2 linked regions of the Desulfomonile tiedjei DSM 6799 genome follow. The protein of the gene in region 1 interacts with the protein of each later gene in a pairwise test. Links are inferred from orthologs where the notes say so. Each region holds a gene or a part of one and is shown on either strand. Other genes may lie near its edges.

Evidence for each region.
Region 2: the proteins of priA (region 1) and DESTI_RS01670 interact in binary tests that used the Escherichia coli proteins (3 or more experiments, as listed by UniProt). The link is inferred for Desulfomonile tiedjei DSM 6799 from one-to-one orthologs.

Annotation. Positions count from the first base shown.
Region 1 is NC_018025.1:162,587-174,946, reverse strand. The notes cover bases 6,052-9,013. They hold priA (replication restart helicase PriA), read right to left. Parts: upstream 8,659-9,013; coding sequence 6,445-8,658; downstream 6,052-6,444. Other genes in these bases: DESTI_RS29640 (thioredoxin family protein), read right to left, coding at 6,052-6,106. In the rest of the region: DESTI_RS28205 (PAS domain S-box protein), read left to right, coding at 1-682; DESTI_RS00715 (DMT family transporter), read right to left, coding at 690-1,562; DESTI_RS00710 (Mut7-C RNAse domain-containing protein), read right to left, coding at 1,578-2,060; glnD ([protein-PII] uridylyltransferase), read right to left, coding at 2,573-5,242; more of DESTI_RS29640, read right to left, coding at 5,666-6,051; DESTI_RS00685 (hypothetical protein), read left to right, coding at 10,102-10,452; ligD (non-homologous end-joining DNA ligase), read right to left, coding at 10,554-11,483; ligD (non-homologous end-joining DNA ligase), read right to left, coding at 11,480-12,360.
Region 2 is NC_018025.1:390,495-402,885, forward strand. The notes cover bases 4,094-7,086. They hold DESTI_RS01670 (single-stranded DNA-binding protein), read right to left. Parts: upstream 5,828-7,086; coding sequence 5,360-5,827; downstream 4,094-5,359. Other genes in these bases: DESTI_RS01660 (efflux RND transporter periplasmic adaptor subunit), read right to left, coding at 4,094-4,256; DESTI_RS01665 (MarR family winged helix-turn-helix transcriptional regulator), read right to left, coding at 4,867-5,301; DESTI_RS01675 (transcriptional regulator), read left to right, coding at 6,001-6,369; epsC (serine O-acetyltransferase EpsC), read left to right, coding at 6,577-7,086. In the rest of the region: DESTI_RS01655 (efflux RND transporter permease subunit), read right to left, coding at 1-3,011; more of DESTI_RS01660, read right to left, coding at 3,027-4,093; more of epsC, read left to right, coding at 7,087-7,563; ilvC (ketol-acid reductoisomerase), read left to right, coding at 7,708-8,715; DESTI_RS01690 (AAA family ATPase), read left to right, coding at 8,969-10,192; DESTI_RS01695 (respiratory nitrate reductase subunit gamma), read left to right, coding at 10,691-11,614; DESTI_RS01700 ((Fe-S)-binding protein), read left to right, coding at 11,631-12,391. UniProt on the Escherichia coli protein: Plays an important role in DNA replication, recombination and repair. Binds to ssDNA and to an array of partner proteins to recruit them to their sites of action during DNA metabolism. Acts as a sliding platform that migrates on DNA via reptation.

The sequences.
Region 1 (12,360 bases):
CAAAGATCTCGAACAATTCGCTTACATAGCTTCACATGATCTACAGGAACCTATGCGATCGGTAGCGAACGCTCTACAGATGCTTGAGAAGGAGTATGAGGGCAGACCTACCGACCATTCCGATCTGTTGATCTACTTTGCGGTGGAGCAGGCAAAAAAAATGCAGGCACTCATACGAGACCTCTTGGAGTATTCTCGTATTGGAACGAGAAGAGACTCTTTCAAGAAGGTGGATCTTCAAGAAGTTCAAAATCAGTCTGTCCGCAACCTGGAAAAGCTCATCGAAGAGAAGGGAACGAAGGTTACGTGGGATGAATTGCCCACAATTTTGGGAGACTCCACCCAATTGTTGCAAGTCTTTCAAAATCTTATCGGAAACGCTGTAAAATTTGGCAGCGAAGATTCACCGCATATACATGTTTCAGCGGAAAAGAGAGATCACGAATGGGTATTCTCAATCCGAGACAATGGAATAGGTATTGAAAGAGAATACTTCGATCGAATCTTTGAGATCTTTCAACAACTGAACAGGACGGATTCGTTTACAGGAACGGGTGTAGGACTGGCAGTCGTCAAGAAGATCGTCGAACGCCATGGCGGACGAATCTGGTTGGAATCCGAACCTGGCGTGGGATCCACCTTTTACTTTACTATCCCTGATGGCATTAGACCATCGCTATAACCGGGACTCACGAACTGTACATGAAGAACACTCCACATACCATCGTGGATGCGCCCGCAAGGCGATAAACCACATTTCGTTCACCGAAGAATATCCACCCCAATAAGACCCCGAACACCAGACTGAGCCTCTTCACGGAAATCATGTACGCGACGGGAGCCATACTTACTGCGACAAAATGCGTGAGTTCCGCTCCGGCCATAAATACTCCCGCGGTAAAAAGCAACCCTAAAGTGCTTTTTGTCATCTGTTTAACCGCGGTCCCTCGATGAACGCGAAACACGGCTATTAGAGCAAAAATAACGAGATCGCCTGCCACCAACAGAAAACTGAAAGGAATTGGATCGTACAGCAGGACTCCTTTTTTGCCCAAGCTCGATGTCACTGCCCAGATGACTGCCACGAGAAACATCCGTCTGGAACCGGGATGTGAGAAAAGCGCGCGTATGGGAGCCCAAAAGCTCTGATTCGCCAGGTTGCCGTTCAGGATGTACGCTCCGACGGTCACCAGTGATATCCCTATAGCTCCTGCCGTGCTCACCTTTTCCCCGAGAATCAAAGCTGAACTCGCGATGGTCAATACCGGTGTGAAAGCTAGCAGCGGGACGGTCAGCGATAATGCAGCCATGCGTATGGAAGAGAGAAAAAGATAATACGCTACAATTTCCAGCGGCAAGACGACCGCAAACAGTGCTGCGACCTCAGGAGTGAATGGTTTGCACTCGCATGACAGGAAGACAGGCAGCATGAAGACTAACGAAATCCCCAGGATTGCTGTCCCGGTGATCCATTCATCGTTGTCCCGCATTATATATTTGGAAAGCGCGTCGCAGCATGCAGTGGAAAAGGCGCACGTCAGGGCAATAAAAAACCAGTTCATGATGATTCGCGATGCTCACGTCTTGGCGAGGACACCCGATTCCTCCAATCTTCTTTTTATTCTGCTTGCATGGGTTCCTTCCCAGTAGAGCTTGCCACATGACGGGCATTCATGGAATATCGAATTCCTGGAAAAAACCGAATCTGGCACCCTCCCTTTGATTCTATGCTTTGCAATCTCACGGACCGGCACATTGCAGGAAAGACATCTGCTCAAGAAAAGGTTCGAGTTTGGAACTATTCCGGTTTGATCGAGTATCTGCTTCAACTGCTCTATGGGGCTTGCATTCCGAACTTTAATTACTTGCGGATTCTTCAGCTTGCGGTTCGTGGTCACGAAATAGCGGTCCTGAGCAACTTTCTTACACGGGAATCTCGCATCGAACCCCAAAATACGCAACCACTTGGCAAGACTTCCCAGCATTCCGTCGAGGTCGAATCCTTCGTCAGGATCATGTGTCTTCTCTCCAGGAAGTTCCGTTTCTCGCTTTGGGCTCATCAACGGCACCTGCATCGCAGCAATCCATCAATGAATCATCTTCTATATTAATGGATTGTTTCCTTGCCTCAGCAGTTTGGCAATGGGTCTTTTTGTCAAGTTCTTCCGAGCTTCTAACGTCCTGAAAGGACGGACTATCGTAGCCACGGGCGCGAACCCGTGGTAATGAATCCAGGGCACTTTGAAAAACGCCGACCCTGAAGTATGAGCGCCTTACAGAACTCGATACTCATGGTGGTAATATACAAGGGGTCGACTGTTGGTTCCCACCCGCGACAATAAATTACGGGCGATTCTCATTGTCCCTTTCGGGACAAAGATACAGGGCACCCACAAGGGATGCCCCTACATCGAAGCTCCACTCGGCGGAGAGGAGAGAGGCCAATCCATACATTAATTGCAGAATGTTCCTTCAGCAACCAAGCACATCCAACACTTCACAGATCCGCTGAATAATTGCCGGTCTGTCCGCTGCAGCAAAAGAAAAGATCTTTCGTAGAATTTCAATTTTCCTAACGGAAAGCTTCTTTCTTATCTGAAAAATGTTCCTCTTCCATGCTGGTGAGATGATTCTTCAGGCTGCTTCTAATCTCCTCCATGCGGTCGAAATCCATAATTTTGTTTCCGAATTCATCCTGCACATAGAAGATGTCTGCTGCCTGGTCGATCTCCGTGGTGATCTTCGTCAGGCTTATGTTGAGCCCGAGCGAAGTAAGCTTGCGAGTGATATCGTACAGCAGGCCCGGCCTGTCATGAGCGTACACTTCAATGATCGTGGACCTGTCGGATGCAGCGTTGTCCACCTGCACTTTCAGGGGAAAACGGGGAACGGAACTTGTCCCGAACGGTCGCCTCGATCGTCTTCGTGCGAGGACGAGTTCATCCACGTCCACCTCGCCTTTCAGGACCTTTCTGAAATCGGACTTGAACCCTTCCCAGCGGGCTGGATCGTTCAGCGGTCCTTCCGGTATATCGTTCACGTGAAAAGTTGCCACCGCAACGCTGCCTATGGAATGCGTCCAGGCACTCAAGATGTTGATTCTGTTGGCAGACATGGTTCCCGCGATCCTGAAGAACAAACCCCGCCTGTCTCGTGTGAGTAAGGTGATGGCACTATAGCCCGGTCTCCGATGGTCGGTTTTTTCGGCTATTGCATCTCCAAAATCCAGTTCGGTTTTTCCTTCGGCATCGAGGTATCTTCGCATTGCAGCATAGTGTCCGGCAATAACTCCGGGATAAAAATCCAGAAAATAGCGAGATCCCGATTCCTGGAGAAACTTCTCCAAGTTTTCATCACGCAGGTCTACCGGGACAATCTCCCGGATTGCTCCTTTTATCTGCCTGATCCATTCCGACAGATCTTCCCCTTCCAGTCCCTCTCCTTCAATAACATCCAAGGTCCTGTAGTAGAGTTCTTCCAGCAACATGCGGCGCCAGGAACCGAACGCAGTGGGACCGACCGCTCTGAGATCCGCATGGGTTAGCAGGAGGAGGAGGTCCAACCTTCGCTGTTCCATGACGTTTTCGGCGAAACGCCCGATGAGCGCGGAATCGTGCAAGTCTTTTTTGAAAGCCAAGTGAGTCATTGCCAAGTGGTTTCGGATCAAAAAGCATACTTCATCTATGTGTGGCTCAGGCAATCCAAGTCGCCTGAGCACCGGTGCTGCGATCTGTTCTCCGCGGAGTTCATGACCCGGACCCCGACCCTTGGCGATGTCATGGAAAAGCCCCGCAAGACTGAGAACTTCCGGATGATCGAGCCTTGAGCTGATGACACGCAGGAGATGGTCATCAGGATCTCCGGTCTTCCGCGCAAATGAATCAATGTATTCGAGAACCGACATGGTGTGAAGATCGACCGTGTACTGATGGTAAATATCGTGCTGCGGCAAAAAGCGAATCCACGCGAATTCAGTAATGAAGCGTTCCAGAAAGCCTATCTTCATCATGGCATTAAGGGCTTTGGCAATGGCTCCTCTGGACCTGAAAATTTCGAGAAACATCCGGTTGGCTTCAGGATCTTGCCGCAATTCTTCGTTTACAGCATCGAGCCGACGCCGAATGAGATCTACCAAACGAATGTCCAGCTCGCATCCGGTGGCAGCTACCTTCTGGAACACCCTTATCAGATCCTTTGGGTCGGTTCCGAAGTTTTCCGGAAAATCATGATTGATGCCCCCTGCTCCTATGTGAAACGAATCGTCCAGTTTGAGCCGCTTCTCCTCCATAGCAATTTTGGGTCTCAGGAATAGTCGAGCACGGGCGAGGACTCTCCGCCCGAAAAAGTCCATGCTGGAGGCGTGACGATAGTATTCCCGCATGAAACTTTCCACGGCCTGACGTTCAGGGGTATCCACAAATCCCATATCGCGGGCAAGCACTGATTGCGAATCGAATTTCAGCCGGTCGTCTCGTCTGTCTGCAATAAAGTGGAGGCGGGTACGGATTTCAGCCAGAAATGTAAGACCCGCCCTTGCCTCAAGGACTGTTTTTTCGCCGCAGATACCGGCCATTCCCAGGTCGTCTATGCTGTTACAACCGAAAATCAGTTTGCTTAACCAATTTATCAGTTGCATGTAACGCAATGAACCCGGACCTTCTTTCAAGTGGGGTTCGAGGACGTAAATAGTATGACCGAATTTATTCGATGATTTCAGAATTTCTGCCTCAATCTTGAGGTACAGCTCGAGAGGATCCGTCTCCCGGATCAATTCCCCCCGTTCGATGAGCAACTGTCGGAAAATCTTTTCGTCACCCCAGACGAATCGCATATCCAGAAGAGAGGTCAGGACCGCCAAATCTTTGTCCGCCTCGTGTTTGCACTCGTCTATCGTCCTCACGGAGTGGCCGAGTTCCACCCGAGCATCCCAAAGGAGATACAGCAAGCTTCTGATTCCCCGATAAATGCCTTCGGAAGCATCCTCCGGCCTGAGAAAGAGCAGATCGATATCCGAAAAGGGGCTCATTTCTTTGCGGCCGTACCCTCCGAGTCCAAGAAGCGCAATGCTGTCCTTCCAATGGCCCAGAAAGTGATCCGCAAGCTGTCTGAGTACTGCATCGTACAGCGGATGCATGAGAAAATTACCGGGATCGGCCTTACCGGTATCGCGAAATTCCGCTATTCCTTCTCGAATAGTCTTAATGTGGAATGATCGGTCATGCTGAGCGAAAATGTATCTCATAAATGATTGCCCCGGGCGTGGAAGATTTCAATCCGCGACGAATAGTAATTCCACCGGATCACCGGGTCAACTGTTCATACGATTTCGGGAAGAGAATGATAGGCCCACTAAAAAGGAAGATCGAGAGAAGCTGTCCAAATTTGGAGAGGAGTTCGTGAGAATCTTACGACGAAGGCTCTGATTCCATTTCGCAGTTGTGCACATAATATGGCGAAGGTTGGGGTGTTCTGAGCGGAGTGATTAGACGGCTTTGCGTCGTCCGGGGCGAAGAATACTTCCAGCCTCCCATGTTATGAAAAAAAAAGCGAATCGGCATAAAGATGCATTCTCAATGCGCAGTCCAAGCGTGAAAAAGCCTGCTCAAACTTTATGGATGGTATGGCTTGATGGTACGAATTATTGCGATTCTGAAGAAAATTTTCGTCAGGAGCCGAATTCCGCCAGTGCTTTGATTATGGTTTCTTTGGGAACCACTCCGTAGAAGGCGTTCTTTATTTCTCCATCTCGAATAATGAATATGGCGGGAATCTTCGTGATGCCGAATCGACGTGCCACAAGGTTCTTGTCGGTGTTGACTTTTCCGATGACTGCCTTACCATTCAACTCTTTTGCTACTTCTTCGATGATGGGGTCCAGCATGCGACAGGGGAAACACCATTCGGCATAGAAATCTACGAGGATGGGTTGACGTTTGGAAGCTTCCACAACGTCTTTTTCAAAATTGTCATCACTGAAGCTTTTTACGTATAAACTCGGTTGACTGGCAACATCTTTCTTCTTCTGGTAAACAGACCATCCGATGATAACTGAACCGATAAGAACAAAGACTGCGATGGTGATGATTATAGTGGTTGCTTTCTTCATGGTGCCTCCGATGCCCGTTCACGGACTATCATAATACATTTTTCAGTTCATTGTCCATGTGATCCCTCAAGAATTTGGCCATGACTTACGCAAAGGTAGGTTAGGAATTTGTGAAATCAGGAGAAGTATCCATACGGGGTACCTTTTGCGACATCTCTCTTTCAAGAATGTGATACCAATGCGCTTTCATGCGAGTAACATCGAGAAGCTTGTTCATTGCCGGCCCTGGCAAATCTCCTCCGCTACGAACGCCACGCCTTGCGTGGCTGACTTCGCTTCGGAGACCTGCCAGGGCCGGCTTCATCCAATGTCACTTCTTTGGCCGCGCATTGGTATGACTACATCAAGTCTACAGGATCCACGTCTATTACTATCTTGAGACCGCGACTCTGCAGGTGGTCGCCTGATTTAAGCTGTTTCACAAGACCGCGAACGTCTGACCGGTTGGCAGACTTGAACAGGAGTTGCCATCGAAAACGTCCTACCATTTTCTTTCTTGGCGATGGGGCAGGCCCAAGTATGGAAACTGCGGGAAATTCCTGTTTGACCATGCGAGCAGCACGCCCTATCTCCAATGCTTTGTTTTCCACTCTCTTCTCACTGTTACCTTCCACCCGAATCAGGATAAGATGGCCAAAAGGTGGATAATACAGCTCTTGCCTCATCTGAGCATCATACTCGAAGAATCCCGTATACTCGTGTGATGCCGCGAAACGGATCACTTCATGTTCGGGATCGTACGTCTGCAGCAGGACTCGACCTGAATCGGATCCCCTCCCTGTGCGCCCTGCAACTTGCGCGAGAATTTGAAATGTGCGTTCTGCAGCACGGAAATCCGGAAAATGGAGCGATGTGTCTCCGCACAGCACTCCAACAAGACCTATTCCGGGAAAATCATGCCCCTTCACGATCATTTGCGTACCGACGAGAATGTCTATTTCCCGCTTTCGAAAGCGATCGAGAATGCGCCCTAATTCTTCTCTTTTCCGGGTACTGTCCCTATCGAGTCTTCCTGTGCGTGCTTCAGGAAAAACTGTCTGCAGCTCTTCTTCCACTTTTTGCGTTCCAACGCCCCCGAAAAAAAGCTTTTCACCCGCGCATTGAGGGCACAGCGGGGGGGCTGCCCGTGAAAATCCGCACAAGTGGCACCTGAGATCCCGTGCTCGTTTGTGATGTGTCAGACTTATGTCGCAGTTGGGACATTTGAATACGTGACCGCAGGAATTACACTGGGCAAACGTATCAAACCCGCGACGGTTCAAGAAAAGCACCACCTGCTCGCCCTGTTCCAGCGTCTGCCGGATGGATTCCAGGAGCGTTGGAGTCAGAAAAGCCTTCTTAATGCTCTTGCTTTCTCTGAGGTCCACAAGTTCCACCTGCGGAAGTGCGCCTCCATGATATCTGACCGGGAGTTCTATACGGGTAATCTTCCCGTGCCGGGCGTTCAGAAACGACTCGAAAGATGGCGTGGCGCTTCCTAAAACAACGCAGGCCGATTCAAGTTTTCCACGGGCAAGAGCCATATCGCGGGCATTGTACGGGCAGCTATCTTCCTGTTTGTACGAAGGATCGTGCTCTTCATCAACGATAATGAGTCCCAGATCGTCCATCGGCAGGAATATCCCCGATCTCGCGGCTATTGCGACGTCAACTTTCCCTGCTTTGACTCGCCTCCATTCATCCAGGCGCTGGGATGGAGTCAATCCACTGTGGAAGATACCCACTTTTCCCTGCACTCTTCTCAGGAACCGGCGAGCGAGCTGAGGAGTCAGGGCTATTTCGGGAACAAGCACCAGAGCCTTTTTCTTACGGTCTATCACTTCTTGAATGAGGCGAAGATAGACTTCCGTCTTGCCCGAGCCTGTCACGCCGAAGAGCAGGAATGCATGAAAACCCCCGGCAACTATTGCCGTCTTCATCTGCTCCACGGCAACGGCCTGATCTCCCGTAAGAGTAGGGATCGATTCCCGGTCCTTCGGATTTTCGCTCCGCCCGTAAAGGAGTTCAGGGATTTCTTTCCTTTTGAGACTGATACGCGGTCGAGCTATGCGTTCTTCAAGATTAATCCACCCTCGAGAGACAGCCTGCTCCACCTGTGCCGGTCCGATAAGTCCTTCCAGATCCTTGCGAAGCATCACGCGTGCTTTCACAAATGAGGCTGGAAACGAGCATTCCTCAGAAGTAAGACCTTCGCGGGTAATGATTGCCCAGGATTTGGATTTTCTATCCGAACCCGGAGGCAAAGCGGTCCTCAGCACGAGTCCCCAGGGAAGCATGTAATACTCGGCCATCCACGATAGGAAAGACCACAGGGGAGGAGACACATATGGCGGCTCGTCCGGAATATCCAACACATCCTTGATTTCATGATCCTGTGGAGCGCTGTCCGAAACTGCGGCGATGAACCCGGCTCGAATTTTTTTTCCGAAAGGTACCAGGACTCTCCTGCCCACATCCGCCCGGACCTTTAGTTCCTCCGGAACACGATAGGTAAAAGGTCCATCCAACGGTAACGGGATCAACACATCTATGTACAATTCCGAATTCGCCATCCAGCGGTTCACTTCCACTACGATTGTATCAGGAATGATTTTCAGGCTAACGACATGTACCAGAGCAATGGAAGAATAACAACCCCCTTGGAAGGATTGAGAATCTGGAGAGGAGTCTATTATGGGAAAGTATATAAAATAGCCTCCGATTGCGAAAAGCACTGCTTGAAAATTGGTGGGTGCTGTATCTCCGTGCAGGCACGTTTTTCAGATACAAATCAACCAGTTCGGTCCGGCAGGGACGCCGGCCCCTACCGTCCTTTCAAAGAACAACATGGTCAAAGGGTCAGAAATTGTGTCAACTGGTATATGAACTGTTGGGTAACCATTTAGTCATAGCCGGGCACGCCCTGGAAGGGCGGCCCCAATAGATAGGGGTAGGAACGACCGGTTACCCGGCGCTCCCCCCTCCGAACCGTACGTGCGGATCTCCCGCATACGGCTCTCCAGTCGGTGGTTCACCCCCGAGGGGACTGACTAACCACGCAGAGGATGCAGACGAGAGAACATCCAGATGTGGCGAAAGACTCGAAGCCTTCTCCTCCATTACAGAGGTAGCCAGCGTGCGGTGTCAGCGTAATACACGGTTAGTCCATCTGATAGCAGCGGATGTCTCCGGCGGTCTAGGCCAAACGGTCACTCGATACCGGTGTATATTCCGCGTTTCTGACTGTTGCGCACCCACCTTCCTGCCTCCCTTTGCTCCTCGCCCATTACGGCGTCTCAACGCTACTATGGAGGCTCTGACTTCTGTGTGTGTCTCTCCCGCACACAGATCTCCCTGCTTCACGTACTCAACCGTCCAGACCATTCCGTCCCCAACCACCTGGTGGCCCTCTGTCATCGCTTTTACACCTTACCCATCAGCTCGACAGATTTCCCGCACTGGTACTTCGGCAACTCAATGCCTTCCCAACCACGGGTCTAGGCTTCGCCATAGGCTAGCAGGCTCGCCGAAACCACCCGGCCGAAACAGGTTCGTTATCCTACGGACTGGTCGTTCACCTCCTGTTGCTCTCCACCCCGCCTCACGACGACGCAGTTACAGTCGGTTACAGGCCGGAGAAGGTATACCTGGAGAGGACTTGCACCTCTCTGATCAAGTACGCTCACAGGCGCACTAGCCACGGGTGTCAACCCGTGGACAGCCGCACGCCCCTATGCATAGTTGAATGACCCTGAAAGGGTCCACCGATAGGCAATAATTTTCAAATGTCGTTGGTCGACCCCTTCAGGGTCTTGAAAACAAAAGACTTCCCGTATCGCTTCCGTGGGTTTGCACCCACGGCTACTGTTGGGTAGCCCCTATGGGGCTGTAGAAATCTCTACCCCCTGTAACTGAATGGTTACACTGTTGGCAAAGAGTCCGGCATTAAGTAGAACTGATTGCGGTACTCATGAAATCCCATTCTCTAAACACCTCATCAGCCAGGATCTGTTCGCATGTCAAAAGGTTCCAAGAGGCTTGCTCTTTTGTGCTCGATCTCGCTGTTGCTGAATGTGTCGGGTTGCGGAAGAACGATATGGGACATGCTTCTCAACAACCCTGGTCAATCTGAGCGAGATACTGCCGACTGCCTGACTCAGTGCTCGGGTATCAAGGACCAGGACAATTACCGCCATTGTCTTCAGGAATGCGGGTTCAACAAGTCTTTGTCTCGTCGCAGCGCTGAAGAGCGTGAGAAGGATAGGAAAAAGGAAAAAGAGCGAGCAGAAGAAGAAATTAGAGAAAAGCTTGAACAAGAGAGACGCATGACAGAGAAAATTCGGAAAGGTCTTGATCGAGCACCGTGATCTTCCCTATGTGGAGACTCGGGTGTCATGGACCCGATCATCAGGTCCGTCATTCCTATGACATTCTCAAGACTTTTGGTCGGACGCCATAACTCTTATTCTCACACCGCGAGTTCCGGAAGCTTTTGTCTCAATGAAACCACTTCCGCAAAGAGGTCGCCTTCTTTTTCGACTTGCTTGAGCACCTGTTCGGTATCCAGGACAAGGCCGGAAGCATTTTTCTTTTTATGGCAGGTTTCAAGGGTACTCCACGCTATTGGAGCAGATACGGTCGGCTTTTCGCGTGCTCTCAAGGAATACACGCACACCGTTGTTTTGTGATCGTCGTTTTGGCTCCAGTCCACGAACACTTTTCCTTTACGCAGATCCTTTCTCATGTTTGCAGTGACGAGTTTCGGCATGCGTTTGGCCAATGACCTGGCAAGAGCTTGCGCAAATGTTTTGGTACGATCGTAATCAGTTTCCGTGTTCAATGGAACGTACAGGTGAAGACCTTTTCCTCCACTGGTCTTCGCGAAACCGGCCAACCCCAGATCCCGCAACATGTCTCGAAAGATGAGCGACACTTCAACGCATTGAAGCAATCCTGCAGGCTCCCCCGGATCGAGATCGAAGACTATCATGGAAGGTCGAAGCACATTATCCGAATGAGAAAGCGAGGTATGCAGCTCAAGAGAGGCAAGATTGGCCACCCAGATCAAAGACGCAAGACCGTCGATGGTGCAATAATCCACGAACTTTCGGTGCTGACTCGCAACACGGGTGGTCTGTATCCAGTCCGGATGATGTGACGGACACATCTTCTCGTAGAAGTATTCTCCGTCAACGCCGTTCGGATATCGTTTCAAGGTGAGAGGTCTATTCTTCACGTGCGGAAGAAGAACCTCAGAAATTTTCGCGTAGTATTCGATCACCTGGCCTTTGGTAAAACCGGTTGCGGGATAAAGCACTTTATCGAGATTCGTCAGGTGGAGCTTTTTACCTTCGATGGTTATCGATGATTTGGTATTGTCAGATCGTGTATGTTTCACTGCACTGCGACATCTTCCCGGACAACTTCCGTTGGATCCTTGTCTTCACGAAGCCCTTTGAATGATGGATGCCTGAGAACCCCATCGGACGTCCATTCTCTGAATTCTATTTCCGCAACGAGTTGCGGCTTCACGTATATGGCCTCTTTAGAAGGTTTTGTTGTAAACGGACTGCTTTCCTGCTCCAGCTTATCTAACATGTTCATTAGTTCGATTCGACACGCGTCAGTGAAGCCCGTTCCTACTTTTCCTGCAAATATCAGATTGCGGGCATTATCGTAATACCCTACTAGCAATGCGCCTACTCCTCGGCTTCTGATACCCTTCTCAGGCACCCAGCCGCCGATGACCAATTCCTGCCGGTTGCCGGTTTTGATTTTAATCCATGCGCCGCTTCGTTTTCCTGCTTCGTATCCACTTTCCAGCCGCTTCGCAACAATTCCCTCAATGTCATTCTCGATGGCTGCAGCTAGTGTCTCCTCACCGCGACCCGGAAACGAAGGTGGAACCTGCAGATGATTGGAAACTAATCCCAGTTTTTCAAGGAGTTTCCGTCTTTCTCTGTACGCCAGACCCATGAGCGATCGATCGCGGTAATAGAGCAGATCGAAGATCATGTACACCGGAGAAACTCGTTGCATCAGTCTGAGAGAAGGTTTTTTTGAAAGATGCATTCGTTCTTTCAGCAACCCGAAGCTCACTTTTCCTTGCTCATCGAGGGTTATGATTTCCCCGTCAAGCACAGCCGGGCTGTCTCCGAGGAGTTCTCCCAACTGCTGCAACTCCGGCCATCGGAACGTGATATCGAGCAGATTGCGGCTTTCTATACGGAGGCTTTCTCCGTCCCAGTAGCAGATGGCCCGTATACCGTCCCACT
Region 2 (12,391 bases), 230 kb from region 1 along the record:
AAGCATACAGCGGTTCCTACAGCCTGTCTGCTGGCGGCTCCGGCTCCTGTTGCCGTGACCAGGGGCAATACGCCGACAATGAAAGCGAATGACGTCATGAGTATTGCGCGAAAACGCAGCTTTGCTCCTTGCACCGCCGCCTCGAGGGTCGACAGACCTTTTGCTTCCTGGTCGCGTGCGAATTCCACAACAAGAATGGCATTCTTGGCAGATAAGCCTACAAGGAGCACGAGTCCGACCTGAGTATACAGACTGTTGTCCAATCCCCGAAGCGTAAGCCCAACAACTGCCCCCAAAACCGCCAATGGAACCACTGCCGCCACCGCAACGGGATCGATCCAGTTCTCGTACTGTGCCGCCAGGATCATGATGACAACCACAATAGCCATAGCAAATACCAGGAACACCTGACTCCCGATCTTCTGCTGCTGGAACGCTACTCCGGTCCATTCTGCACCCGCCCCCGGAGGCAATGTCTGTTCAGCCAGATTCTCCATCACCTTCATGACTTGGCCTGAGCTGACACCCGGTTCGCCTTCACCAATGACGCGGATGGCAGGATACATATTGTATCTGTCGATACGAACGGGGCCCGATGAATAATCCAGGCTGACCAGAGTCCCCAATGGCACCATCTTCCCTTCAGTGTTCTTCACCTGAAGATTCTTTATGTCGTCCATCTGAGACCGGAACCTGGGCTCTGCCTGAACGGTTACATGCCAGGTCCGTCCGAATTCATTGAAATCATTAACGTACGTTGAGCCGAGATATGATTGCAGCGTATCGAAAACGGACTGCAAAGGTACTTTCAGGCTCAGTGCCTTCACTCGGTCAACATCCGCAAAGACTGAGGGTGCTCCCGCTCTAAACGTCGAGTTTACAGCCGATAGCTCTCCTTCCGCTTTCCCTTCTCTCACGAATTCTGCGGCAGCATCCGCCAGTCTTGTGAGTCCGACTCCGGATTTGTCTTCAAGCCAAAGTTCTGACCCGGCACTCTGTCCCAGTCCCACGATGGGCGGCAAAGAAAACGGGAACACGATGCCGCTCTGGATATGGGAAAACTTCTCCGCCAGCTCGGCCACGATAACGTCCTTGGATCTTCCCTTTTTAAGTCGTTCATCCCATGGTGCCAATGCAGCGAATCCGCTGCCCAGACTCGGGCTGTTTCCGTCCAGAATAGAGTTGCCGGGGGTTACGGAAAAGTACGTAATTCCTTCCGTTGATTTCAGGATTTCCATAACCTGCTTCAAGGTGGTGTCGGTCCGCTGGAGGGAAGCTCCATCGGGCAATTGAGCGTTCAAAAGAATGAGCCCATCATCTTCATTGGGAAGAAATCCCGAGGGCACCCGTGAAAAGGCGAGGTACGTCAATCCCAGAGCACACGCCCAGACGACAATCATGAGAGGTACATGCCGGACCAGATAGGAGACAATAGAAGTATAGCGATGTGTTACCTTTTCGAAAACCTCATCGAATTTTCTGAAGAAAATGTTTTTTTCACCCGTGTGAGGTCGAAGCCATAACGAACACTGCACAGGCTTCAAAGTCATGGCGTTGATGGCGCTCAGCAAGGTGGTCATAGCTATGGTAAGAGAAAACTGGCGATAAAGCTGACCTGAGATTCCTCCCAGGAGAGCTGCGGGAACAAATACGGCCATGAGTACCAGTGTGATACCGATAATTGCGCCGGTAATCTCATCCATCGCTCGTATGGAGGCTTCTTTTGCTCCAAGCCCATGCTCCCGCATATTTCGATCGACGTTTTCCACCACTACAATAGCGTCGTCCACAACAATGCCGATTGCCAGGACCAACCCGAAAAGGGTGAGCATATTTATGGAAAACCCGAATGCATACAGAACGGCAAAGGTGCCAACGATAGATACGGGAACGGTTGTTGCGGGAACCAGAGTGGCACGCCAATCCTGGAGAAAGATGAACACCACGATGAACACCAGGACAAACGCTTCAAGGAGTGTAATCACCACTTCTCTAATAGATGCCCGCACGAATGCGGAACTTTCGTACACGATCTGGTAATCAACGCCTTTGGGAAAATCCTTTTTCAGAGAATCCATAAGGCTGTGGACTTCGTCCGCCACTTCGAGAGCATTCGAGCCCGGAGTCTGGTACACGATCAGGGTTACCGCGGGCTTTCCGTTATAATAGGAACGAGTATCATAACTTTTGGCTCCAAGGTCGACTGTGCCCAGATCTCTTATGCGGACGACACTGCCATCTTGCCCTGTTTTTACGACTATGTCCGAGAATTGTCCCACATCGGTCAAGCGTCCGAGAGTGTTTACGGGAAGATCGAGATCCTGATCTTTGGGAGCCGGCTCCTGACCGAGACGTCCGGCAGCGACCTGGACGTTTTGACTCTTTAGCGCATTCACCGCCTCATTTGTGGTGAGACTGTTGTATTGGAGCCGATTCGGATCGAGCCAGACGCGCATGCTGTAGTCTTTCGTAGGAAACATTTGCACGTCGCCTACGCCTTTAAGCCTGCTGATCTGATCCTTAATCGTGGTCGTTACGTAGTTGGTGAGAAACAGATCGTCGTACGAACCATCCGGTGAATACAGACAAAGAACGGTGACGAATGAAGTCGATGCCTTCTTCGTCACGACACCCTGGCGCTGAACGTCCTGAGGCAAAGACGACATTGCCCAGTTCACGCGGTTCTGAACCAGCACCGTTGCCATGTCTACATCGGTGCCCAGGTCGAAGGTGACACGCAGCGTATAGGACCCGTCCCGGGCACTTGTGCTTTGCATGTAGATCATGTTCTCCACGCCGTTCACCTGCTGCTCTATGGGAGCAGCTACGGTGTCGGCCACGACCTGCGGGTCTGCACCGGGATAGGAAGCGGTCACCTGGACCATGGGTGGAGCAATGGGCGGGAACTGGGAAATCGGCAAAGTGAAAATTGCCACGCCCCCGGCAGCCATAATGAGCAGAGAGATTACTGATGCCAGAACCGGTCTGTTGATGAAAAAACGACTTACCATGATCTCTCAGCCCTCTTAGTCTTTCTTGGATGCCGGCTGAGTTTCAGGTTGCGGGTTCCGGGCGACAGTTGGTTTTACGGGATTGACCTTCGATCCCGGTCGTGCCCTTTGAATGCCGTCAACAATCACGTTATCCGTATTTTTGAGACCTTCTTCGATTACACGCATACGATCGACCCGTTCACCGATCTTAACCCGTTTCTGGTGCACGACCTGCTGTTCGTCTACAGTAAATACATATTTGCCGCCCTGATCGAATTGGAGAGCAACATCCGGAACCAGCAAAGCCTCGCGTTTTTCCAGAGGAACACGGACCCGTACGAACATTCCGCCCATCAGCAGCCCGTCAGGGTTCGGAAAGATGCCCCGGACTTGAATCGTCCCGGTAGACTGATCGACTGTGGTATCCGCGAAGTCGATTCTTCCCGTGTGAGGATAATCCGATTCGTCGGCCAGACTGATGTAAACCGGAATGTCCGGTGGCAACTGTGTGACCGGATCTGGTTTCTTCTTTGCCTTGCGGCGCACCAGCAAGAGGTCCCGTTCACTGATATTGAAATAAACGTACACTGAGTCGTCATCTACAACGGTAGTCAGAAGCGTTTTTTCCGTGGCTCCCACCAGATTTCCGACGTCGACCAGATTGCGACTCACCCTTCCATTGATGGGAGAAGTTACCTGTGTCCACTCCAGGTCGAGTTTCGCCTTGTCCAGTGCAGCATCCGCCAAATCCACGTCAGCTCGGGTGACGTCTCGTTCCGCGGTTTTTTTCTCCAGTTTCAGTGCACTAATAGCCTCTTTGCTTTCCAATTGCTGAGAGATCTGCAGCTCGGTTTGACTCAGCTTTGATGAGGCCTTTTGCGCCTCCAATTTGGCCTTACTTTCCTTGACGGAAGCTTCATACTGTCTGGGGTCTATGACGAACAGCAAATCCCCGGTCTTCACCTTTGCTCTTGGTTCAAAACAAATTTTCGTGAGAAAGCCGGGAACTCGAGCCCTGATGTCCACCGATTCAAGCGCCGCAATATTGCCGGTATATTCCAGATACTTGGTCACTTCTTTTCGAACCGGTTCAGCGATAGTTACCTCGGGGGGCCTAATTTTCTTCTTGGTGGATTCGTTTTGACAGCCGGAAGAAAAGAGAACCAAAAAGATGAGAAGAACGATCGGAATCTTGATTATCTGAGGTACAGCTCCCTCACGAGATGTTTCCCAATTGAACAACGCAGATTTCACCGGATTCATGAAGCTCTCACACACGCGTTTTTCCGCTCTAAAAAACATCAAATCTTGATGATTTGCTGTGGAACAAAACGTTCCGAAAGAAGTCTTCGCAATGTTACTGAAGACTCAGAATCAACAGAAGTGATGATTGCTAACCGCTAAAGTGCGATTCTTCATCACTCAAAACCACTCGTCCGCACCATAGCACAGATGCTTGCCTGCACAGGAGAAAAATGCTTCAGATTGAGCTTATTATACGGATTCGCAATCAGAAGAGTAAAACCGCAAATCTTGCCGTTCCAAAAAGACATGATGCTACGCTTGCCGATAGACAAATAGCCAGTTGAGTGCTGGTAGTCTTCGATTGTCTACTGCGACCGGTAGGATGTTTGAACTGGTTGTGGCGGGTTTTAATTGACAAACCAGAAAGAAAAGCTCCAGGAACTGGGATTGTCCGTCTGAAATTACATTTAGATTCCCACAGGTTTAGTCTTTTGTTCTCGACTGTGAGTGAGCGTCGGATTCGGATTTTTCAATGGCGGGGGTCCGTAAATTCGGAGAGAGGACTTCTTCAATCTGGTAACGGATGAACGCGGGATTATGGGAAGACACCAGAATACGGGCAAAAAGATTATCGAATGTCTCTCAAGAGCCTCTTTAAGAGTAATCGTTCCTCAAGACTCAAATCTCTGAGGATTTCCCGGTTCGCCTCTTCCCTTTCTCTGAACAGATCCTCACTTAAGCTCTTGGCTTTCTCCGTTAGATAGATGCGGAGCACTCGTTTGTCATCCGGATCGGTTTTCTTGGAAATCCAGTCTTTTTCGGCCATTCGGTCGAGCACGCCTGAAAGGGTCGCACTGTCGAGAACCAGTTTACCGGCAAGATCCCCGGCCGACAGCCCCTCTTCCGATACAACGGCTTCCAATACGAGGGTTTGGACAGGCGTGAGCCCGTACGCGTTGAGGCGCTTCTTTATATTTGCATGGGCTTTTTGATAGGCCTTTGCAAGAAGGAACACGATGCAGTCTTGATACACATCCACAACTCTATTCGCAGACCTTCTCATTCGTGAGGTCAGAGGAAAACAGTCTGTCTACAATCGTTCGGTTCAGATGGTTACGAGCTCAGAATGGAATTTCATCTTCCGGTGGAGGAGGATAGTAGTCATCGGAACGCCTCCCCGTAGAAGCCGGCCGGGATCCTCCGGTATTTTGTCTCCTCGGCTGCTCTTGTGCAGGACGGCTCTGGTTTTGTCCGCCTCCGCCCAGCATGATGAGATCGTTCGCAATGATCTCTACACTGGTCCTTTTGTTTCCGTCCTGATCTTCCCATTCCCGGGTTTGAATACGGCCTTCGATGAATACTTGTTTACCCTTGCTCAGGTATTCGCCGCAAATTTCCCCCAAGCGCCCCCATGCAACAATTCTGTGCCATTCAGTTTTGTCCTGCTCGTTACCGTCCTGGTCTCTCCATTGGAAAGACGTGGCCAAGGTAAACGTTGCGACAGCTTTCCCGGACGCGGTGTACCTGAGTTCCGGATCTCGGCCCAGATGACCGAGTAATATTACCTTATTGAGAGATTTTTGGGCCATGACAATCTCCTGAAAAAGTGCACGCCATGCGCGCCTTGAAGCCGAACACGACATCCTGTTCGAAACATGGACCGATTGTCAAGCATGAAGCCGAACCCGCGTGGCATTCATCGCTAAAAACGCGATCTTCCGATGTGTTATAATATGTCGAAAGACGTTTCCGTTGAGACCCGATGTCTCAACGAGCAGACGCGAGTCCGGAATTTTCCCAAGTTGCCCCGGAGGATATCCTGACTATCCGAAAAAGAATAGCACAACTCCTGAAAGCGGGTGAGTTTACTGCGCGTGACATTTCACGCATTCTCCATATATCCGAAAAAGAGGTATACGAACATTTGCCTCATGTGGAGAAGTCCTTGGGAAACGAACACAATCTGATCGCCAAACCTGCTGCTTGTTTGGACTGTGGATTTGTGTTCAAGAAAAGAACACGTTTTACCACTCCCGGCAAGTGCCCTGTCTGTAAATCCGAAGGAATTACTCCTCCAATTTTCGGAACTGAAAGGCAAGATGACAGCATCTGGGAAGAAGACGAGAGTTAAGAAAATTGTACAATATATCAGGCTGAACAGAAAAGTGCGCGGTTGACATTTGTGAGAAAACAAGACCGTATCTATGTCGTGGCTTCCACAGGTCCCGGAAGAACGCATAAAAAACAAGTCAAGCTCTGTTGCCATGAGCAAGAATGACTTAAGATGATTATCTATATGGCACGAGCATTGACTCAATAAAGTGACTGCAGGTGGGCAATGTCTGACGGAATAAAGCCTTTGTTGGCGGATAGTATCTGTGAGTACAAAGAAGATGTTTTGATTCCTGTTCAGGAAGAGCGTCTCCGAACGGTCGTCCAGGAAATGGTGCATTCCTGTAGGGAAGCATCTACCGTGGATAACGTGGGGGCTGCACTGATTCCGTCAAAGGATGAGATCATCCGCATACTGAATATCCTGCAGGATGTCTTATTCCCGGGATATTTTGGTAGACAGGAGCTGAATCATTCCACTCTCGAATATCATCTCGGTCATGAAGTGGTAGAGCTGTTTGAGCTCCTTTCGGCTCAGATTTCCCGGAGCATTCGTCACGAGTGCCGCCGGACCGATAGCCTGTGCGTCCAATGTGTGAACAAAGGTCGCGAAGAAGCGCTGATCTTCTGTGAAAAATTGCCTGCGTTGCGGCGAGCTCTCGCAAACGATGTTCGTGCCCATTACGATGGAGATCCGGCAGCTAAGAGCCTCGACGAAATCGTTTTTTCCTATCCGGGTTTATATGCGATCTTTGTGTACCGTGTCGCTCACGAGCTTTTCTTGAGAAAAATACCTCTCATGCCGAGAATCATGACTGAACATGCACATTCTCTGACCGGCATAGATATCCACCCCGGAGCCACCATAGGCACTGATTTCTTTATCGATCACGGCACCGGCGTGGTCATCGGCGAGACAACAGACATAGGAGATCGCGTCCGGATTTACCAGGGGGTCACTCTCGGGGCGTTGTCCGTACCGAGAGGTTCGGAAGGAGGAAACGAGCTCAGGGGTAGAAAACGGCATCCTACCATTCAGGATGATGTTACCATATATGCACAAGCTACCATATTGGGGGGACAAACGGTGATAGGGGCTCGTTGTATCATAGGAGGAAACGTCTGGCTTACTGCCTCAGTGCCTCCGGATACTACGGTCCTTATCGAAGCCCCGCGACACGTTTTCAAAGGTGAAAATCACGAACGTGGTTGAGACTCCGGGAGGAGCCTTCATGGCATGAATTTCAAAAAAAACAGTTTCAACTTCTGTAATGCTTGAATGCATTAATCCTTTTTGATAAAATCGCACGCCAAAATGATTAGTGCGCCTATTTATTCAAGTTTTGGAGAAAAAGAGTTGGCCAAGATATTCTATGACCGGGACGTTAACCCAGCGGCCCTGGAACGTAAGACTGTTGCTATTATCGGTTATGGCAGCCAGGGGCATGCACATGCTCTGAATCTGAACGATTCTGGAATAAAGGTTGTCGTAGGATTACATAAAAACAGCAAGCGGTGGGACAAAGTCACCTCGGACGGACTTCAGGTCCTGGAAGTGGATCAGGCAGCCCAGGCCGCCGATGTCATCATGATTCTTGTCCCTGATGAACTTCAAGCCGCCCTTTACAAGGAAAAGATCCACTCAGCCATGGGAGCGGGAAAGTCCTTGGCTTTTGCTCACGGATTTAATATCCATTTCGGGCAAATTGAACCGCCTGAAGACACCGATATTTTTATGGTAGCCCCAAAAGGCCCCGGGCACCTCGTTCGCCGCATCTACAAAGGCGGATTCGGAGTTCCTTCGCTGGTGGCCATACATAGAGACGCATCGGGAACCTGCAGGGACACAGCTTTGGCATATGCTCGAGCGCTCGGCTCTACTCGTGCCGGGGTGATCGAAACGACCTTTGCAGAGGAAACTGAGACCGATCTTTTTGGAGAGCAGGCAGTTCTGTGTGGAGGCGTTACCGCTTTGGTCCAAGCGGGTTTCGAGACATTGGTGAACGCCGGATATCAACCCGAGATCGCTTATTTCGAGTGCCTTCATGAACTCAAACTCATCGTGGATTTGATCTACGAGGGCGGAATAGAGCGTATGCGCTATTCTATCAGTAACACGGCCGAATACGGAGACCTTACCCGGGGTCCTCGTGTTGTGGACGAGCGGACTCGCGCGGAAATGGAAAAAATCCTTCAAGAAATTCGATCGGGAGAATTTGCTCGCGAATGGATTCTTGAGAATTTGGCAGGTAGACCTAAATTCAAGGCGCTGGAAAAACTAGGAACACAGCATCCCGTAGAAATAATAGGGAGTCGCTTAAGGTCCATGATGAGCTGGATTTCAGCGCCATTAGAGGAAAAATAGACAGCGGAAATATCGCGGCATTTTAAGCCGCGACACCGCTGGTCCCGGACGTCATTCTTTGACAGGGCTTTCGAAAAATATAGGCCGGTCGTGCCGTCGAACCTCGCCAGTTGAAGGAGTCAATTTCAAGCCGTGACTTCGAAAGGGAGTATTTTTGCTCTATCGGATTCGCGGCTTGCATGCGTACTTTGGAGGGGGAGCGGTTACTGTCGTTGGGCGCGGGAATCAGAAGTAAGAAAGGAAATCCCACCGCATGATCAAGAATATTCGGATTAAAAATTTTAAAAATTTCCGAGAAGCAGAATTTGATGTCAGGCCGCTAAACATTTTCATAGGCGCAAACGGGTGCGGCAAATCAAATCTCGGGAATTTTCTCCTCATGCTGAGTTTCCTTTCGTCGGGTCCCTTCAGCAGCGCCTTCGGACCGGGTCCTTTCACGTTTCGTCAGACGCTCAGCCGTAGGGAGAAGAATGAAACCGCGGCGCAGGACCTTGATCTTCATTTTGAAATCACTCTCGAAGTCGAGGGCGTAAATTACGTTTACACGTTGATTTTCACGGAAATTCGCAGAAACGAATACCTCATTAAGGAAGAGACTCTTCAGGAAGTCCAAGGAGAAATTCTGTTCACCATCGGGGACGTTAAAGCAAGAGAATCCAAAATGGCCCAAATGAGGAAAGGTCATGCCTGGAATGATGCAGAAAAGAGGATTCGGTCCGTGGCCCAGTACCTTTCCAAAATAAAACGCTACAGATTTATCCCGGATCTCATCAAGAAACCAACTCCTGTACAGGACTCATATCTTCTCGACCACACAGGAGAAAACCTGGCGGCAGTCATCCATTTCCTGGAGCGAAATCATCCCGAGAATTTTTACAGGACAGTCCAAGAAGTGAAACGTGGTGTTCCGGGAATCAGGAGAATCTTCACTCCGCATCTGGGAGATCCTCATCAGGTTGGGATCGGAGTGGAAGAGACAAGCAAGTCGGGTTATTTTGTCGGTCCGCAGCTTTCCGATGGATTTCTCGTGTTTCTCGGACTCTGTACACTCTTCAATTTGCCGGATCAGCCCCGCATCTTCTTCATCGAAGAACCGGAAACATATTTGAACCCTAATCGGCTGCGTATTCTGTACGGGCTCATGCATCGGTTCCACGCGGTGAATCCTGGAAAACAGGTTTTGCTAAGCTCCCATTCACCGTATTTCATTGATTGGTCCGACGAGATCCCGGAAGAATTGACGTTGATGAACGAGAAGAGCGGCTGGATAGAATTCAGGAACCTCAAAGGTGTTAAGGATCTTCGCTATTTCCTCGAGGAAGACCCCTGGGGTCAGGACTGGGTTGCAAATTTCTTCAGAGCCGATTTTGCTGACGAGCCATTGCCGGAGATGAAAGAAGAAATGGGAGAAGAGGACGATTCCTACTACGCTTCATGGGATCGAGAAAATGATGAACAACAGGCGGGGGAATTTTAACTACCGACGGTCGAATATCCCAAGAAAAAATTGCAATAATCAAACCTTTATGACAAAATAAAAGACTCTGATTTGAACCCGGATGACGAAGTCGCTGCGGGTGTTTTCCTCTGAAAAGACCCGCGCCCCTGATCGAAATAATGAATTGGAGACCTGACGGTCCGAACAAAGCCCTCTCGACTGGAGCCACAGGCTCTGGTGTGCCTGAAGATTTGTACGCTGACTCTGTCGAGATCCCGTCTTTTCGGAAGCGAAAATTCGCGCCTGAATTTGATTGACAGACGAGATGCGAGCATCGAGTGCCCCCAATCCTGGTGTTCGTTTCTGGAAACTCCCGGTAAGTAAATAGGAATCCTGATAGTTCGGTCAAAGCATGGTGAAAGTGTCAAGTCAAACTACTGGAAAAAAATACGAGAACATGGTAGAAAAAGTTCTTCGGTTTTTCCCATCGCAAGACGAGTTCGTCGTCATATAAACCCCGGAAGGAGCAGCAAGAAAATGGAGGTCCTGAAGCTTTTGACCTACTTGAGCGGTGCAGTATTTGTGGTGGCATTCGCTGTCAAGCTTATCAAATACTTCACTATGCCCATGCATGTTAGGTGGGAGCTCTATCCAGTGCCGCACGAGGGAAAACCCTATGGCGGATCATTCTACGAAGATGTCGATTTCTGGAAAAAAACAAGACACAAAGACCATATGGCGCAATACAAGTTTATGGTACCGGAAATCCTCTTCATCAAAGCACTCTATGAGGACAACAGGCCACTGTGGTATTGGTCTTTCCCCTTTCATTTCGGACTTTACCTGTCCATAGGCGGTCTCGTTTTCCTCGCTATCGGCGGTGTCCTGGAAGCACTCGGTCTGCCCCCCTCGACGTCGGCGCTGGCATCTCTGGTTCAGGCATTGACTCAGGTGCTCGCCGTTATCGGATTTATCCTCGGAGCCATCGGAGCAGTGGGCCTCATTATCAAGAGAATGACAGATCCCATGCTGAACGAGTTCTCTGCTGGAATCGATTACATGAACTTGGCTTGGCTGGCAGCCATTTTTGTAACCGGCTTTCTGGTATGGCTCAAAGACCCAGGTTTCGATGCATCAAGACAGTTTTTCGTGAGCCTGATCAGCTCCAAACCAGCTCCGACGCTCAGCGGGATGCACGTCATTAATCTGCTGCTGTTTATCGGATTCTGGGCTTACTTTCCGTTCACCCACATGACCCACATGGTTTCAAAGTACTTCATGTGGGATAAAGTGAAATGGGACGACAGTCCCAATGTGGGCGACCCGGGAATGGATGCCAAGATCAAGGAATATCTCGGTTATCCGGTTACCTGGTCTGCTCCTCATATTCAGGCGGAAGGCGGGAAGAAGACGTGGGCCGATGTGGCCACATCGAATCCTTTCGCTGGCGAACAGAAATAAGCGGAGGAATACGCGAATGAAACCCGAAGATATATCCAAAAAAGCCGAGCAGATGGTCGAGCTTAAAGTTGAAGATCTTACTCCTCTTCCTCCTCCATACGATAAATATGACGAAGAAACCTTCACACAGTTGACTCCCGACCAGAAAACAAGATGGGAGCACTCGCTTGACGGCGTGAGCGCGCTCAACTTGCCCAAACCCCAATCCCCTGAAGAAGAAGAGAAGCTGGTCCGGTCCTTCCTGGAAGGTTTCAAGAAATTGCTCTCAAAAGAGAACAACTGGACTTTTCTCCAGCCTCTTACTCTTTCACTGGAGTACTGTGCAAAATGCCAGACGTGTGCCGATGCATGCCCGGTGTACGAAGCGAGCGGTCGCAAGGATATCTATAGACCGACATTTCGAGCCGACGTGCTGAGAAAGATCGCCAAGAAGTATATTTCTCCCGGCGGAAAGTTACTTGCCGGATTCCGAGGCCACGATATCGAGTTGAATTGGGATTTGGTGGCAAGACTGGCAGAGTTGGCGTATCGATGTACCCTGTGCAGGCGCTGTACTCAGGTATGTCCAATCGGCGTGGACAATGGACTGATTACCCATGAACTGCGTAAAATCTTCAGCATGGAAATGGGAATTGCTCCTGAAGAGATACATGCCAAAGGCTCGGTCAAACACCTGAGATTCGGTTCCAGCACCGGTATGATCAAGGCTGCCGTGGAAGATATAATCGAGTATCTTGAAGACGATATCGAAGAAAAAACCGGTAAACAGATCAAGAT